Oharaeibacter diazotrophicus: one gene and its partner. The protein of the gene in region 1 interacts with the protein of each later gene in a pairwise test. Links are inferred from orthologs where the notes say so. Each region holds a gene or a part of one and is shown in the gene's direction. Other genes may lie near its edges.

Region 1 (8,421 bases):
ATCGGGTCCCGGACCGGCCGATGCGGCCGTCCGAGGAGACCCGACATGACCAACACCCTCGCTGCCGGCCGCAAGGCCCGTGCCATGGCTCCCCGCCGCCGCGTCTCCGACGTCGGCGTCGTGCTGTGGCTGAGCTTCGTCGTCGTCTTCGGACCGATCGTGGTCCTCGACGTCGCCGCCATCGCCACCGGAATCGGCACCGCCTCCGCCTCCACCGAGGCGCCGGCCAAGGCCGCGCGGACCGCGGCCGAATGATTGGCTGCCACCGCCTCGTCGGCGGCCGGCTCGAGCGTCGCGAGATCGCCGAGGCCGCCGACGACCCGCTGTGGATCGACCTCTGCGACCCCTCCCGCGAGGAGGAGCTCGAGGTCGAGCGCATCCTCGGCTTCCAGGTGCCGACCCGCCAGGAGATGGCGGAAATCGAGGAGTCCGCCCGGCTCTACACCGAGGGCGGCGCCCTCGTCATGACCGCCGTCGTGCTCGACGGCGTCGCCGAGGGGCGCCCGAAGCGCACCGAGGTAACCTTCCTGCTCACCCGCGAGCGGCTGGTCACGGTGCGCTATTCCAACCCGATGCCGTTCCGCACCTTCGACGCGCGGGTCGCCAAGCAACCCGAGGACAACGGCAGCGCCCAGGCGGTGTTCGTTTCGCTGTTGGAGAGCTTCGTCGAGCGCATCGCCGACGTGCTGGAGATCGTCGCCGGCGACCTCAACCGCATCGCCGACACCGTCTTCTACGAGGAGGAGGACGCCGCCGACGGCACGCCCGGCGCGAAGACCGACCTCCAGGCCCTGATCCGCCTGCTCGGCCGCAAGAACAGCATGCTCGCCGTGCTGCGCGAGAGCCTGCTCTCCTTCGGTCGCATCGTGCCCTTCGTGCGCCAGGGCGCGTCCGAGTGGGTCAAGAACGGCCCGTCCGTGCGCCTCAAGGCGGTGGAGCGCGACATCAAGTCGCTCGCCGCCTTCGAGACCCAGCTCGAGCAGCAGATCTCGTTCCTGCACGAGGCGACCCTCGGCCTGATCAACATCGAGCAGAACGCCATCATCAAGGTGTTCTCGATCGCGGCCGTGCTGTTCCTGCCGCCGACCCTGGTCGGCACCGTCTACGGCATGAACTTCAACTTCATGCCCGAGCTGTCCTGGAAGTTCGGCTATCCCTTCGCCATCGCCACCATGGTGCTGTCGGCCTTCGTGCCCTACTGGTGGTTCAAGCGCCGCGGCTGGCTCTGAGGCCCGCCTTCCCCTGAGAAAGGCCGCCCCCGAACGGGCGGTGACGGCGCCGTGCCGGCCGGGTAGGCTGCGCCCGGTTCCGATCCAGGGGGAAGCCGCCAGCCCATGTTCCGCGCGCTCGTCATCGCCGCCGCCGTCGGTCTCTCGACGCTCCCGGCCCTCGCCAACGATTCGATGGCCGAGCTCCGCCCGGGCGGGCTGATCTTCGTCCAGACCGGCGACGTCGCCATGGTTTCGGAGGATCTGGCGATCTCCACCAACGACGTCCGGGTCGACTACGTCTTCCGCAACGAGACCGACAAGGACGTCAGCACGGTCGTCGCCTTCCCGATGCCGGATCTCGACGCCTCGCCCTTCTCGCCGGTGGCGGTGCCGGACACCGAGAGCGACAACTTCCTCGACTTCTCCGTCGCCGTCGACGGCAAGCTGGTCGAGCCGAAGCTGCAGATGCGCGCCGTCGTCGCCGGTATCGACGTCACCGACGACCTCGTCGGCCACGGCGTGCCGCTGATGCCCTTCTCCGACAAGGCGATGGCCGCCACCGACGCGCTGCCGCGCGAGGTCCAGGAGGACATGGCCCGCCGCGGCATCCTGCTGCGCGACGAGTACGACCAGGGCAACGGCCCCGAGACCCACTTCGTGCCCTATTGGACGCTGCGCGCCACCTACTGGTGGGAGATGACCTTCCCGGCCGGACGCGAGGTCCGCGTCCAGCACCGCTACAAGCCGAGCGTCGGCGGCACCGTCGGCCTGACCTTCCTCGAGGAAGGCAAGATGAAGGGCGAGCAATACGATCTCTACCGCGAGCGCTACTGCTTCGACGCCGGCTTCGAGAAGGCGGTCCTGAAGACGGTGCCCGCCGACAATCCCTACGGCGCGCCCTATTTCGAGCAGCGCCTCGCCTACGTGCTGAAGACCGGCGGCAACTGGGCAGGCACCATCGGCAAGTTCCACCTGACGATCGACAAGGGCGACCCGAAGAACCTCGTCAGCTTCTGCGGCACCGGCGTGAAGAAGACCGGCCCGACCACCTTCGAGATCGAGGCGACCGACTTCTACCCGCGCCGCGACCTCGACATCCTGATCCTCGACTTCCAGGAGCCCCAGCCGCAGTGAGGCGGCCGCCGACGCGGACGGCGACCCTGGCGCGGCCGGCCCCGCCGGGTTAGTCAGGCCCGACCGCCGGCGCCCGCGCCGGCCATACGGACGAGCCCGACCCATGACGCTGACCATCCGCCCGGCGACCCCGGACGACGCCGAGACGATCGCCGCCTTCGTACGGGCCCTCGCCGCCTACGAGAAGCTCGCCGACGAGGCGCGCGCGACCGGCGCCGACTTCGCCGCCGCCCTGTTCTGCGAGGCGCCGAAGGTATTCTGCGACATCGCCGACGTCGACGGCCGCCCGGCCGGCATGGCGCTCTGGTTCTATTCCTTCTCCACCTTCGCCGGCCGCCACGGCCTCTACCTCGAGGACCTGTTCGTGCTGCCCGAGCACCGCGGCGCCGGCGTCGGCAAGGCGCTGCTGGCGCGGCTGGCGAAGCGCTGCGTCGACGAGGGCCTGCCGCGCTTCGAGTGGGAGGTGCTCGACTGGAACCGCCCGGCCATCGACTTCTACGAGGCCAAGGGCGCCGTGCTGATGCGCGGCTGGGAACAGGTGCGGCTGTCCGGCGAGGCGCTCCGCCGGCTCGCGGAGGAGGCGCCGTGACCGCGCCGAAGATGACCATCGTGGTCGCTCTCGGCGAGAACGGCGTGATCGGCCGCGACGGCGATATGCCCTGGCAGCTGCCGAGCGACCTCCGGCGCTTCAAGGCGATCACCCTCGGCAAGCCGGTGGTGATGGGCCGGCGCACGCTCGAATCGATCGGCCGCCCCCTGCCCGGCCGCGACAACCTGATCGTCTCGCGCGATCCGGACTACCGCCCGGACGGCGTCACGGTGTTCGCCGACCTCGACGCCGCCGTCGCGGCGGCCCGGCGCATCGCCACCGACAAGGGCCTCGACGAGTTCGTCGTCGGGGGCGGCGGCACGCTCTACGCCGCCCTGATCGGCCGCGCCGACCGCCTGCGCGTCACCCGCGTCGCGGCGAGCCCGGACGGCGACACCCGCTTCCCGGCGATCGATCCGGCCGACTGGGACCTCGTCCACGAGGAGCCGATGCCGCGCGGCGAGCGCGACAGCACCGACGCGCTCTGGCAGGACTACGAGCGCCGCGCGCCGAAAGCGGCGGATCGGTGACCGCCCGCGGTTGACTTCGCCCCGGCCGAGCCCCACCTGACGGCGGCGCGCCCGACGCCTTGGAAGCGTTACCCATGCCGCCCGACGGCCGGGAACGGCGGTTTCCAAGGCCGCGGCGACCCCGTATAAGCCGAGAGGCCACAGCGGGAATTCCCCACTCGACCGGAGGACCAGGACCTCATGCCTTGGAGCAACCAGAGCGGCGGCGGATGGAAGGGCGGCGGAAACGGGCCCTGGGGCCAGCCGCCGCGCGGCGGCGGCGGTGGCGGTGGCGGCAACAATCCCCCCGACCTCGAGGAACTGCTCCGGCGCAGCCAGGACAAGCTCCGGCGCCTGTTGCCCGGCGGCTCGCGCGGGCCGGGCGGCCCCGGCGGTCAGGGCGGCGCGCGTCTGTTCGCGCCGCTGGTGCTGGCCGTGGTCGGCGCCTTCTGGATCTACGAGTGCGTCTACGTCGTCCAGCCGGACGAGGTCGGCGTCGAACTGCGCTTCGGCGAGGTCAAGCCCGAAATCAACGAGCCGGGCATCCACTTCATGTTCTGGCCGATCGAATCGGTCGAGAAGCCGCCGCTGCGCAAGGAGAACCAGGAGAACATCGGTTCGGCCGCCCGCGCCACAAGCGACGGCTCGATCATGCTGTCCGGCGACCAGAACCTCGTCAACGTCGAGTTCTCGGTGCTCTGGCAGATCGACGACCCGATCAAGTACCTGTTCAACATCGCCGATCAGCAGAACCTCGTCCGCGTCGTCTCCGAATCGGCGATGCGCGAATACGTCGGCCGCACCCGTGCCGACGAGTTCCGCACCACCGGCCGCGACGCCGCCCAGGTCGCCGTCGCGCAGCTGATCCAGTCGACGCTGAACACCTATCAGGCCGGCGTGCGCGTCAAGGGCGTCAACGTCACCCGCGCCGACCCGCCGCGCGAGGTGTCCGACGCCTTCGGCGAGGTCCAGCGCGCCCAGCAGGACCAGGACAAGGTCAAGCAGGACGCCCAGGCCTACGCCAACAAGCGTCTCGGCGACGCCCGCGGCGAGGCGAGCCAGATCCGCGAGAACGCCATCGGTTACCGCGACCGCGTCATCGCCGAGGCAACCGGTGCGGCCCAGCGCTTCCGCGACGTCTACGAGCAGTACGCCAAGGCGCCGGAGGTGATCCGCAAGCGCATCTACCTCGAAACCATGGAAGGCGTGTTGTCCAAGTCCGACAAGGTCATCCTCGGCGAGAACGCCGGCAACGGCGTCGTGCCCTACCTGCCGCTGCCGGAGCTGCGCCGTGGCGCCGCGGCGGCCGCCGCCGCTCAGGGCACCACCACCGAAGGCGAGGTCCGCTGATGCGCCAGATCGCCCTGCCCTTCGTCCTGATCGTCGCCGCCGTCCTCGCGCTGATCGCCTATTCGGCGACCTTCGTCGTCACCGAGCGCGACCAGGCCATCCAGCTGCGCTTCGGCGAGATCCAGCGCGTCATCACCCGACCCGGCATCTACTTCAAGGTGCCGACCAACGTGGTCGACACCGTCCAGATCATCGACAAACGCCTGCAGACCCTCGAGCTCGACAACAACATCGTCCAGGTCAAGGACAGCCGTCAGTACGTCGTGGACGCCTTCACGACCTACCGCATCACCGATCCCCGCGCCTTCAGGGAATCGGTCGCCGGCAACCTGACCTTCGCCGAGGAGCGCCTCAAGACCCGCCTCGACGCCGCCCTCAAGCGCGTCTACGGCAACCGCACCTTCGACGCCGCCCTCTCCGACGCCCGCTCGGAGATGATGAAGGAGGTCAGCGACCTCGTCCGTCCGGAGGCGGCCACGCTCGGCATCGAGATCGTCGAGCTGCGCATCCGCCGCACCGAGCTGCCCGAGAACGTGCTCGACCGCACCTTCGACCGCATGCGCTCCGAACGCCTCGCCGAGGCCTCGGAACTGCGCGCGGAGGGCACCCAGGAGGCGCGCCGGATCACCGCCGAGGCGGACCGTCAGGCCACCGTGCTCGTCGCCGAGGCCAACCGCGACGCCGACATCCTGCACGGCGAGGGCGACGCGGAACGCAACCGCATCTTCGCCGACGCCTACACGCTCGACACCGAGTTCTTCGAGTTCTACCGCTCGATGCAGGCCTACGCGGACGCGCTCGGCACCGGTACCACCATGGTGCTGACGCCGGACACGGAGTTCTTCCGCTACTTCCGCGACAGCGGCAAGTCCGCGGTGCCTCCGGCGACCGTGCCGACCGCACCGTCGGTGGCGCCGCCGGCCGCGGCGGCCCCCGCCGCCCCGGCGCCCTGAGGCGCCGGCGGACCGAGGGCGACGCCATGACCGATTTCCTCGTCGCCCTCGGGCTGATGGCCGTGGTGGAAGGCGTGCTCTACGCCGCCGCCCCGGCCGCCATGAAACGGGCGCTGCGCCACGTCCTCGACATGCCCGACGCCACCATCCGGATCGGCGGGCTGGCGGCGATGGCGATCGGCGTCGCGCTGGTCTGGGCCGCGCGCGGCTGAGCACGACGGGAGCCTCGCGAATCCGACAAGGGATCGCCGCGGTGTCGCGGGGGGCTTTCCCCGCCGCCGCGGCGCCACACTTTCGTCCGCAGCGTGGTGTCGCTATTGCTTGAGCGACAGGGATCGACGGCTGCCCGGGCGAGGTCCGGCGGCCACCATTCGGAGGGTGCCGGCCCATGGCCATCGACGTCAAGAGAGCCTTTCTCGCCCGCGGCTTCGCCGTGGCGGTCGCCGCGGTGGTCGCGGTCGGCGGCCTCGCCGGGCCGCTGGCGCCTTCGCCGGCCTTCGCCCGCGGCCCGGAATCGGTCGCCGACCTCGCCGACGGCCTGATCGACGCCGTGGTCAACATCTCGACCTCGCAGAACGTCGCCGAGCAGCGCCAGGTGCCGGTGCCGCAGATGCCGGAGGGCTCGCCCTTCCAGGACTATTTCGACGAGTTCTTCGGCGACAAGAACGGCGGCGGCGAGGGTCGCGGCGGCGGCGAGCCGCGCAAGGTGCAGTCGCTCGGCTCGGGCTTCGTGATCGATTCCTCCGGCATCATCATCACCAACAACCACGTCATCGAGGACGCCGACGAGATCGTCGCCAACTTCAACGACGGCTCCAAGCTGAAGGCCGAGATCGTCGGCCGCGACCTGAAGACCGACCTCGCGGTGCTGCGCGTCAAGCCGGACAAGCCGCTGAAGGCGGTCAAGTTCGGCGATTCGATGCACCTGCGCGTCGGCGACTGGGTGATGGCGATCGGCAACCCGTTCGGCCTCGGCGGCACCGTCACCGTCGGCATCGTCTCGGCCCGCAACCGCGACATCAACTCCGGGCCCTACGACAACTTCATCCAGACCGACGCCGCCATCAACCGCGGCAACTCCGGCGGTCCGCTGTTCAACATGGACGGCGACGTCGTCGGCATCAACACGGCGATCATCTCGCCGTCGGGCGGCTCGATCGGCATCGGCTTCGCGATCCCCTCCGAGATCGCCGCCGGCGTCGTCGACCAGCTGCGCAACTTCGGCGAGACCCGCCGTGGCTGGCTCGGTGTCAACATCCAGCAGGTCACCGACGACCTCGCCGAGAGCCTCGGCCTCGACCGCGCCAAGGGCGCGCTCGTCGCCGGCGTCACCGAGGGCGGCCCCGCCGCCGCGGCCAAGATCGAGCCGGGCGACGTCATCGTCTCCTTCGACGGCAAGCCGATCCACGAGATGCGCGAGCTGCCGCGCCTCGTCGCCAACACCCCCGTCGGCAAGGCGGTCGACGTCACCGTCGTCCGCAAGGGCAAGGAGGAGAAGCTCTCCGTCACCCTCGGCAGGCTCGAGGAGGGCGAGAAGCTCGCCGCCGCCGCCGGCGACCAGGGTGCCGCCGAACCGGCGCCGGTGAAGGTGCCCGAGAAGGTGCTCGGCCTCACCCTCGGCGCCCTCGACGACGACGCCAAGGCCAAGTTCAAGATCGGCGCCGACGTCAAGGGCGTCGTCGTCACCGACGTCGAGAGCGGCAGCCCCGCCGCCGACAAACGCATCCAGGCCGGCGACACCATCGTCGAAGTGGCCCAGGAGCCGGTCTCCAAGCCCGAGGACGTCGCCGCCGCGGTGAAGAAGCTGAAGGACCAGGACCGCAAGTCCGCCCTCCTCCTCCTCGCCAACCCCGCCGGCGAACTCCGCTTCGTCGCGGTCAAGATCGACTGACGGGACGGCCTCCCACCCTCCTCCTCGCGGGGGAGGGCCAGGTCACGGCTCGCGCCGGTGCGACCTCCTACCCTCCCCCTCGTGGGGAGGGTCGGCGGCCGAAGGCCGGCGGGGTGGGGTCGCGCCCGCGCTTTCGGCGAACCTCTCTCCCCGCCGAAGAGAGCGCTTCCCACGACCCGACGCGCCACCCCACCCCGGCCCTTCGGGCCGACCCTCCCCACGAGGGGGAGGGTAATTCCCCTGTCCGCGACGGTGCGACCTCCTACCCTCCCCCTCGTGGGGAAGGCAAAATCCCTGCACGAGGCGGCGCGACCTCCTACCCTCCCCCTCGTGGGGAAGGCAAAATCCCGGTCCGCAGCGGTGCTACCTCCTACCCTCCCCCTCGTGGGGGTGAGGCGAAGCCGAACGCCGAGGAGGCACGTGACTCCGAGGCAGGCCGGTCGACGGCCGAAGGCCGGCGGTGTGGGGTGGTGCCGACGCCTTTCGCCGAACCTCCTTCGCCGCCGAAGAGCGCGCTTCCCCCAACCCGCCGCGCCACCCTACCCCGGCGCTCCGCGCCGACCCTCCCCACGAGAGGGAAGGTAAAAATCCCCGCCGGCGTCGGCCTTCGCGCCTCAGCCCGACGGCGACCTCGCCCGCTCTCAGCCCGACGGCGGCCTCGCCCGCCCTCAGCCCGGCGGCGGCTGCACCGAGACGCCGGGGAGCGCGCCGGGATCCGGCGTCGCGGGTGCGGGCGTCGTCGCCGGGATCCGTTGCAGCCGCTGCTCGATCTGGCGGGTGAAGT
Region 2 (8,414 bases), 520 kb from region 1 along the record:
ACGCCCACCTGAGCAGACAAGGCCCCATGATCGCCGAGACGACAGGACGCCTCCTCCGCACGACCCGCCGGCTCACCGCCGCCGCCGGCCTCCTCGTGCTCTCCGCCGGCGCGGCCGCCGCCGCCTTCGGCGCGGTGCCGATCCCGCCCGCCGACGTGCCGGGCGGCTCGGCCGCCGACGGCCGCATCGTGCTCGCCCAGTCCTCCGCCGACGTCGCGCAGCAGTCGATGCGCATCGACCGGCTCGAGGACCAGATGCGCCAGCTCAACGGCCGCATCGACGAGATGACCTACTCGCTCCAGCAGATCCAACAGCTGCTGCAGCGGATGCAGGAGGACAACGAGTTCCGCTTCCAGGAGCTCGAGAAGGGCGGCAAGCCGCGCAAGAAGTCCGAGGCACCGGCCGCGCCGGGCACCGGCGACTTCGCCGCCGCCGACCTCGGAACCGGGACGCCGCCTTCGGGCGACGTCCTCTCCACCGGTACCCCCGACGTGCCGGCCGACATCGCCGCCGGCTTCTCGATCGAGCCGCCGCTCGACGGCGGCGGCGCGCCCTCCGACGGCTCCGGCCAGGGCTGGGGCGCGCCCCCCGCCAACCTCGGCAACCTGCCGGCCGACGGCGGCTTCTCCGGCGGCGGCGGTGCGCCGCTCGACCTCTCCGCCATCGCCCGCGGCGACCTCGGGACATCCAGCCAGCCGCTGCCGCCCGCCGGCCTGCCCGGCGTGTCCGGGGCGACCGACCCCGCCCCCGGCCTGCCGCCGCCGGTGGCGAGCGCCCCGCTCGCCCCGCCGCCCGGCCTTGCGACGCCGCCGCCGTCCGACCAGAGCGAGGTCCGCGTCGCCTCGCTCGGCAACGGCCAGGAGGACGCCCGCGCCGCCTACGACCGCGCCTACGGCTACGTCGTCTCCGGCGACTACGCCACCGCCGAGGAGAGCCTGAAACGGTTCCTGGCCGACCACCCCAGGGACAAGCTCGCCGGCAACGCCCGCTTCTGGCTGGGCGAGACCTATTACGCCCGCGGCAACTACCGCGACGCCGCCGACGCGTTCCTGACCACCTACCGCGACTATCCGAAGAACCCGAAGGCGCCCGACAGCCTGTTGAAGCTCGGCCTGTCGCTGGAGGGCCTCGGCGAGACCGAGGCGGCCTGCGCGACCTATCGCGAGGTCGAGAAGAAGTTCCCCGGCGCCTCCGGGGCGCTGCTCGGCAAGGTCTCCGCGCAGAAGTCGAAGGCCGGCTGCTGACCATGTCCGCCGCTGCGCCGGACCGTCCGGTCGGCGACGACGAGGCGCGCGACCTCCTCGCCCCCCTCGAAGGTCTCGCCGCCGTCGGCGTGGCCGTTTCCGGCGGCCCCGATTCGACCGCCCTGCTCCTGATCGCAGACCGCTGGGCCCGCGCGACGTCCGCGCCGCCCGATCTCCACGTCCTCACCGTCGACCACGGCCTGCGCACCGCCGCCCGCGCCGAGGCCGAGGCCGTCGCCGCCCTCGCCGGCAGGCTCGGCCGGCCCGCCGAGATCCTCGTCTGGGACCACGCCGGCGCCCCGCCCGCCGCCGACCTCCAGGCCGCCGCCCGCGCCGCCCGTTACAGCCTGCTCGCCGACGCCGCCCGCCGCCGCGGCCTCGCCGCCGTGCTCCTCGCCCACACCCGCGACGACGTCGCGGAGACCTTCCTGATCCGCCTCGCCCGCGGCTCCGGCCTCGCCGGCCTCGCCGCCATGCGCCCGGAGCGGATCGTCGACGGCGTCCGCTTCCTGCGCCCGCTGCTCGCTGTGCCGAAGGCGCGCCTCGCCGCCACCGTCGCCGCCGCCGGGCTCGTCGCCGCCGACGATCCCTCGAACCGCGCCGACCGGTTCCTCAGGGCGCGGATCCGCGCCACCCTGCCGGCCCTCGCCGCGCTCGGGCTGACGCCGGAGCGCCTCGCCGCCACCGCGCACCGGCTCGCCCGCGCCGCGGCGGTCGTCGAGGCCGCGACCGCCGACCTCAGGGCGGGCGCCGTCACGGATCACGGCGGCGTCTTCGCCGTCGACGCCGTGGCCCTCGCCGCCGCGCCCGCCGAGGTCGGCCTGCGCCTGCTCTCCGATCTCGCCCGCGCCGTCCGTCCCGGTGACTACGGCCCGCGCGCCGCGCCGCTCGAGGCATGGCTGGACGCCTTCGCCGCCGGCGCCGCGCCGCGCCGCACCGTCGCCGGCGTCGTGCTCGACGCCCGCCGGCGCCGTGCGGTCTGGCTCTACGCCGAGGCCGGCCGCGCCGGCTTCCCGGTGCTCGCCCTCGACCGGCCCGGCCGCCACGTCTGGGACGGCCGCTTCGCCGTCGACGTCGCCGTCGCGCCGCCGCCGGGCGCGCGCGTCGTCGCCGGCCGCGACCTCGCCGCCCTGCCGCGCGCCGCCGCCGCCGGTCTGCCACGGCTCGACGGCTGGGACCCGCCGCCGGGTGCGGTCGTGCTCCGCCCGCTCGGCGCGGCGGGAACGAGCGCCGGCGACGAGGAATTAGTGATTTCGCGATAGTCTTTCGGGGGTATGGGCTGCCGCGCGTTGCGGCGGCCGGTCGCTTCGTGCCAGATCGGTACGGAACGCGACCGTCGTCGGGTTGGCAACGCTCGGCGGCGAACCTATGTTACCGGCTGTCGCGACGGGTCCGGTCCCACCGGCTCCGCCGCCCTTCCCACTGCCGCCCCCGGGCGACGCCAAGGTCGACGATGAACGCCAACTTCCGGAACTTCGCCCTGTGGGTCATCATTGGGCTGCTGCTGATCGCCCTGTTCCAGCTCTTCCAGAGCCCGGGGCAGCGTCAGGCGTCCAACGACATCGCCTTCTCGAAGTTCCTCCAGGAAGTCGAGCAGAAGAACGTCCGTGACGTCACGATCATGGACCAGACCATCGTCGGCAGCTACGGCAACGGTCAGACCTTCCAGACCTACGCCCCGCCCGGTGCCAACTACATCGACGCGCTGACGCGCAACGACGTCACCATCAAGGCCAAGCCCGCCACCGAAGGCTTCTCCCTGGTCGGAACGCTGATCTCCTGGCTGCCGATGCTGATCATCTTCGGCCTGTGGATCTTCTTCATGCGCCAGATGCAGGGCGGTGCCGGCGGCAAGGCGATGGGCTTCGGCAAGTCCAAGGCCAAGCTGCTGACCGAGGCCCACGGCCGCGTCACCTTCGAGGACGTCGCCGGCGTCGACGAGGCCAAGGAGGACTTGCAGGAGATCGTCGAGTTCCTGCGCGACCCGCAGAAGTTCCAGCGCCTCGGCGGCCGTATCCCGCGCGGCGTGCTGCTGGTCGGCCCCCCGGGCACCGGCAAGACGCTGATCGCGCGCGCCGTCGCCGGCGAGGCCAACGTGCCCTTCTTCACCATCTCCGGCTCGGACTTCGTCGAGATGTTCGTCGGCGTCGGCGCGTCCCGCGTCCGCGACATGTTCGAGCAGGCCAAGAAGAACGCCCCCTGCATCATCTTCATCGACGAGATCGACGCGGTCGGCCGCCACCGCGGCGCCGGCCTCGGCGGCGGCAACGACGAGCGCGAGCAGACGCTGAACCAGCTGCTCGTCGAGATGGACGGCTTCGAGGCCAACGAGGGCATCATCATCATCGCCGCCACCAACCGGCCGGACGTGCTCGACCCCGCGCTGATGCGCCCGGGCCGCTTCGACCGCCAGATCGTGGTGCCGAACCCCGACATCGTCGGCCGCGAGAAGATCCTGAAGGTCCACGTCCGCAAGGTGCCGCTCGCCCCCGACGTCGACCTGAAGACCCTCGCCCGCGGCACGCCCGGCTTCTCGGGCGCCGACCTGATGAACCTCGTCAACGAGGCCGCGCTGCTCGCCGCGCGCCGCTCCAAGCGGCTGGTGACGAACCAGGAATTCGACGACGCCAAGGACAAGATCATGATGGGCGCCGAGCGCCGCATGGTCATGACCGACGACGAGAAGCGCCTGACGGCCTATCACGAGGCCGGCCACGCCATCGTCGCGCTCAACATGCCGGCCTGCGACCCGATCCACAAGGCGACCATCATCCCGCGCGGCCGGGCGCTCGGCATGGTGCAGTACCTCCCCGAACGCGACCAGGTGTCGATCTCCTACGAGCAGCTGACCAGCCGGCTCGCCATGGCCATGGGCGGCCGCGTCGCCGAGGAGATCTTCTTCGGCGACCACAAGGTCACCTCGGGTGCCCAGTCGGACATCGAGCAGGCGACCCGGATCGCGCGGGCCATGGTGACCCGCTGGGGCTTTTCGCGCGAGCTCGGCACCGTCGCCTACGGCGAGAACCAGGAGGAGGTGTTCCTGGGTCACTCGGTGTCGCGCCAGCAGAACGTCTCCGGCGAGACGATGAAGAAGATCGACAGCGAGATCCGCCGCTTCGTCGAGGAGGGCTACCAGGAGGCCCGCCGCATCGTCACCGAGAAATACGACGACATGGACCGCCTCGCCAAGGCGCTGCTCGAATACGAGACGCTGACCGGCGACGAGATCAAGAACCTGCTCGCCGGCAAGCCGCCGATGCGCGACGCCTTCGACGAGCCGCCGCCGCCGCGCGCCTCGGCGGTGCCGAGCACCCGGCCGAAGCCGAAGGCCGGCGAGGAACCGGGCGGCCCCGGTCTCGAGCCGCAGCCGGGCTGAGTCGCGCGCCGCTTTCCGTCCGACGACCCGAGACCCCGCCGCGGCCCGCCGCCGGCGGGGTCTCCCGTTCGGGCGCCCCTGCCGACGGGGTGCCCGTTCCGGCGCCCCCGCCGAGATCCCCGCGTTTCCGGGGGTGGAGGCCGAAAAAAGTGGTCCGACGCCGAAAAAAATGAGGCGCGCCGGGCCAAAGCCTGATAACGGAATGCCACCGTCCCGCACTTGGGTTCCACACCGAAGCGCCGGCGACCTCGCCGATCGAGGCAGCCGGGCAGTCATGGGGTTTCATTTGCAAGTTCTCGTCCGCGACAACAACGTCGAACAGGCCCTCCGCGTCCTCAAGAAGAAGCTGCAGCGCGAGGGCATCTTCCGCGAGATGAAGCAGCGCCGCGCCTACGAGAAGCCGTCGGAGCGCAAGACCCGCGAGCACGCCGAGGCCGTCCGCCGCACCAAGAAGGCCGCCCGCAAGCTCGCCCAGCGCGAGGGCCTGATCCCGGCCCCGAAGAAGAAGGTCCGCGAGACCGGCCGTCGTCCGGCCGCTCCGGCCGCGGTGTCCGCCGAGGCGTGACGCCCTTCCCCGCGGCGCCGCCGCGGGACGCTCCTTCCGCGCCTTTCCGACGCCGGCGGTGACGCCGGCGTCGTCGTTTCCGGCGATCGCCCCGCGCGCGCCGCGGCCCGCGCGAAAAATCGCTTTCGCCACGGTCGGCCCCGCGCCACCCTTCGCGTCCTCGGGGGGACGAGGAGGGTCACCGGTGCTCTACGCCATTCTCTGCTACGATTCCGAAGACGTCGTCGGCTCCTGGACCAAGGAGGAGGACGACGCCGTGCTCGCCAAGCTCGTGGTGGTGCAGGAGCGCATCGCCGCCGAGGGCCGGCTCGGGCCGGTGGTCCGCCTGCTGCCGACCACGGCGGCGACCACGATCCGCAAGGGCCGCGAGCCGCTGGTGCTCGACGGCCCCTTCGCCGAGACCAAGGAACAGCTGCTCGGCTTCTACGTCGTCGAGTGCCGCGACCTCGACCACGCCATCGACACCGCCCGCGACTTCGCCCGCGCGTCGAGTTCCGCCGGCGCCTACGAGGTCCGGCCGATCTCGATCTTCCGCGGCGGGGAGCCGGCGTCGTGACCGACCCGGCCTTCGTGGACACCGCCCTGATCGGTGCCCGGCCGCAGGTGATGGCGGCGCTGCTGCGCTGGTTCCGCGACCTCGACACCGCCGAGGAAGCCTATCAGGAGGCCTGCCTGCGCGCGCTGTCGAGCTGGCCGCGCAACGGCCCGCCGCGCGACCCGGCGGCCTGGCTGATCTTCGTCGGCCGCAACGCCGGCGTCGACCGCGTCCGCCGCGTCGCCCGCGAGACGGCGCTGCCCGACGACGACGCCCTCGTCTCCGAGGTCGGCGACGCCGAGACCGCGCTCGCCGACCGCATCGACGCCGACGCCTATCGCGACGACGTGCTCAGGCTGATGTTCGTCTGCTGCCACCCTGCCCTGCCCGCGACCCAGCAGATCGCGCTGGCGCTGCGCGTCGTCGCCGGCCTGACCGTGCCGGAGATCGCCCGCGCCTTCCTGGTCGGCGAGAGCGCGATGGAGCAGCGCATCACCCGCGCCAAGGCCCGCATCGCCGGCGCCGACGTGCCCTTCGAGACGCCCGGCGCGGTCGAACGCGCCGAGCGCCTCGCCGCGGTCGCGGCCATGCTCTACCTGACCTTCAACGAGGGCTATTCGGCCGGTCCCGCCGAAACGTCGGTGCGCGCGCCGCTCGCCGACGAGGCGATCCGCCTGACGCGGCTGCTGCTGCGGCTGTTCCCGGCCGAGCCGGAGATCATGGGCCTGCTCGCCCTGATGCTGTTGACCTCGGCGCGCGCGCCGGCGCGTTTCTCGCCGGACGGCGCCGCGATCCCGCTCGACGCCCAGGACCGCTCGCTGTGGTCGCGCCGGCTGATCGAGGAGGGCGTCGCCCTCGCCGAGAAGGGCCTGCGCCACCGCCGCCCCGGACCCTACCTGATCCAGGCCGCGATCGCCGGCGTGCACGCCCGCGCGGCCACCGCCGCCGCCACCGACTGGCGCGAGATCGAGGCGCTCTACGCCATCCTGGAGCGGCTGGAGCCCTCGCCGGTGGTGACGCTGAACCGGGCGGTGGCGGTGGCGCGCGTCGACGGACCGGGGGCTGCGCTCGCCATGGTCGACCCGCTCGCCGGCCGGCTCGACGGCTATTTCTATTTCCATGGTGCCCGCGGCCGCTTCCTCGCCGACCTCGGCCGGCCCGGCGAGGCCCGCGCCGCCTTCGGCCGGGCGATCGGCCTCGCCCGCACCGCCGCCGAGGCCGCGCACATCCGCGCCGAACTCGACCGTCTCGGCGACGGCGCGGCGCCGCACTGATTTCCCGGCGCCCGGATGTCGGCCGCGGCCGGGGCCGCGCGTCCTCGCCGAGGGGCGCACCGGAGGACGGGCCTGCCGCCCGCGATCGAGGAGGAAGCGATGTCCGAACCCGACCAGAATCCCATGGCCGACGCCGCCGCGATCGCGGCGAAGGCGCCCGCCCCCGGCGGCCTGACGCCCTATCTCAGCCTCTCCGACGCCGCCGCGGCTTCGGCCTTCTACCAGACGGCCTTCGCCGCCGAGGAGGCGATCCGGATCCCCGGGCCGGACGGCAAGCGGCTGATCCACTGCCACCTGACGATCAACGGCGCCCATCTCTTCGTCAACGACGCCTTCCCCGACTTCGGTCACCCGCTCGAGGAGCCGAAGGGCTACGCGCTCCACCTCGCCGTCGACCACGTCCAGCCGTGGTTCGACCGGGCTATCGCCGCCGGCTGCACCGCGGTGACGCCGCCGCGCCGCGAGTTCTGGGGCGACTGGTTCGCCCAACTGCGCGATCCATTCGGCGTTTCCTGGTCGATCGGCGGCAAGGAACCCTGAACGGCCGCGGTCTCGACGCCACGGGTCAGCCGGCGGCGGCTTCCGCGAGCGCCACCGCCCGCGCCCTGACGGCCGCGCCGGCGAGGACGCAGACCGCGAGCACAGCCGCCGCCACCGCGAAGCCGTCGACGATCGGCAGGCCGAGGCCGGCGGTCGCCGCCGGGATCGCGATCGGCCCGAGGGTCATGGCGAGGTCGGTCGCGGTGCGGAACAGCCCCATCACCCGCCCGGTCGCCTCGCGCGGCGCGCCCTTCAGCGCCACCGCACCGGCGGCCGGGATCATAGCGCCGGTCGCGGTCATCAGGAGGACGGTGCCGGCCCAGAGCACCGGCACGGTCTCGACGACGGTCATGAGCGCGAGGCCGGCGAGCGCGATCGCCGCGGCGGCGACCGTGGTGCGCTCGGCGCCCCAGCCGTCGATCAGGCGGGCCGCGATCGGCTGGGTCAGGAAGTTGGCGAGCGTGGCGACGCCGACGATCCAGCCGAGATGCGAGGAGGTCAGCGCGAGGTCGCCGGTCGCCACCGCCGGCACCACGTTCCAGCCGGCACCGACCCGGGCGAAGAAAGCCGCGAAGCCCATCGCCGCGCCGGCGACCAGCGAGGCCGTCAGATAGGACCGGCCGCTCGGGCGCGCACCCGGCCGGGTCGCCGCGCCGCCCTGGGGCAGCACCACGGCGGCGCCGAGGGCGAGGAAGGCGAGCACCGCCTCGACCACGAAGGGCGAGGTCGCGCCGAAGCGATCGACCAGGAAGCCGCCGAGCACCGGCCCGATGCCCATGGCGAGCAGCAGCGCGCCCTGGAACCACGCCATCGCCGCGCCGCGCCGCTCCGGGCCGGCGGCGAGCACCAGCGCGGTCATCGCCGTGGTCGAGAAGATCGC

The links.
Region 2: the proteins of hflC (region 1) and ftsH interact in binary tests that used the Escherichia coli proteins (3 or more experiments, as listed by UniProt). The link is inferred for Oharaeibacter diazotrophicus from one-to-one orthologs.

What each region holds. Positions count from the first base shown.
Region 1 is NZ_SNXY01000007.1:754,791-763,211, reverse strand. Bases 3,770-6,769 are described here. They hold hflC (protease modulator HflC), read left to right. Parts: upstream 3,770-4,792; coding sequence 4,793-5,746; downstream 5,747-6,769. Other genes in these bases: EDD54_RS12060 (DegQ family serine endoprotease), read left to right, coding at 6,135-6,769; EDD54_RS12065 (DUF2065 domain-containing protein), read left to right, coding at 5,773-5,958; hflK (FtsH protease activity modulator HflK), read left to right, coding at 3,770-4,793. Outside these bases: EDD54_RS22995 (hypothetical protein), read left to right, coding at 46-255; EDD54_RS12095 (magnesium transporter CorA family protein), read left to right, coding at 252-1,229; EDD54_RS12090 (DUF4424 domain-containing protein), read left to right, coding at 1,335-2,345; EDD54_RS12080 (dihydrofolate reductase), read left to right, coding at 2,931-3,464; more of hflK, read left to right, coding at 3,645-3,769; more of EDD54_RS12060, read left to right, coding at 6,770-7,637; EDD54_RS12055 (AsmA family protein), read right to left, coding at 8,306-8,421.
Region 2 is NZ_SNXY01000007.1:230,407-238,820, reverse strand. Bases 2,166-5,158 are described here. They hold ftsH (ATP-dependent zinc metalloprotease FtsH), read left to right. Parts: upstream 2,166-2,697; coding sequence 2,698-4,620; downstream 4,621-5,158. Other genes in these bases: rpsU (30S ribosomal protein S21), read left to right, coding at 4,907-5,158; tilS (tRNA lysidine(34) synthetase TilS), read left to right, coding at 2,166-2,506. Also shown: tol-pal system protein YbgF, read left to right, coding at 27-1,244; more of tilS, read left to right, coding at 1,247-2,165; more of rpsU, read left to right, coding at 5,159-5,185; EDD54_RS09590 (YciI family protein), read left to right, coding at 5,370-5,741; EDD54_RS09585 (RNA polymerase sigma factor), read left to right, coding at 5,738-6,994; EDD54_RS09580 (VOC family protein), read left to right, coding at 7,094-7,534; EDD54_RS09575 (MFS transporter), read right to left, coding at 7,560-8,414. UniProt on the Escherichia coli protein: Acts as a processive, ATP-dependent zinc metallopeptidase for both cytoplasmic and membrane proteins. Plays a role in the quality control of integral membrane proteins.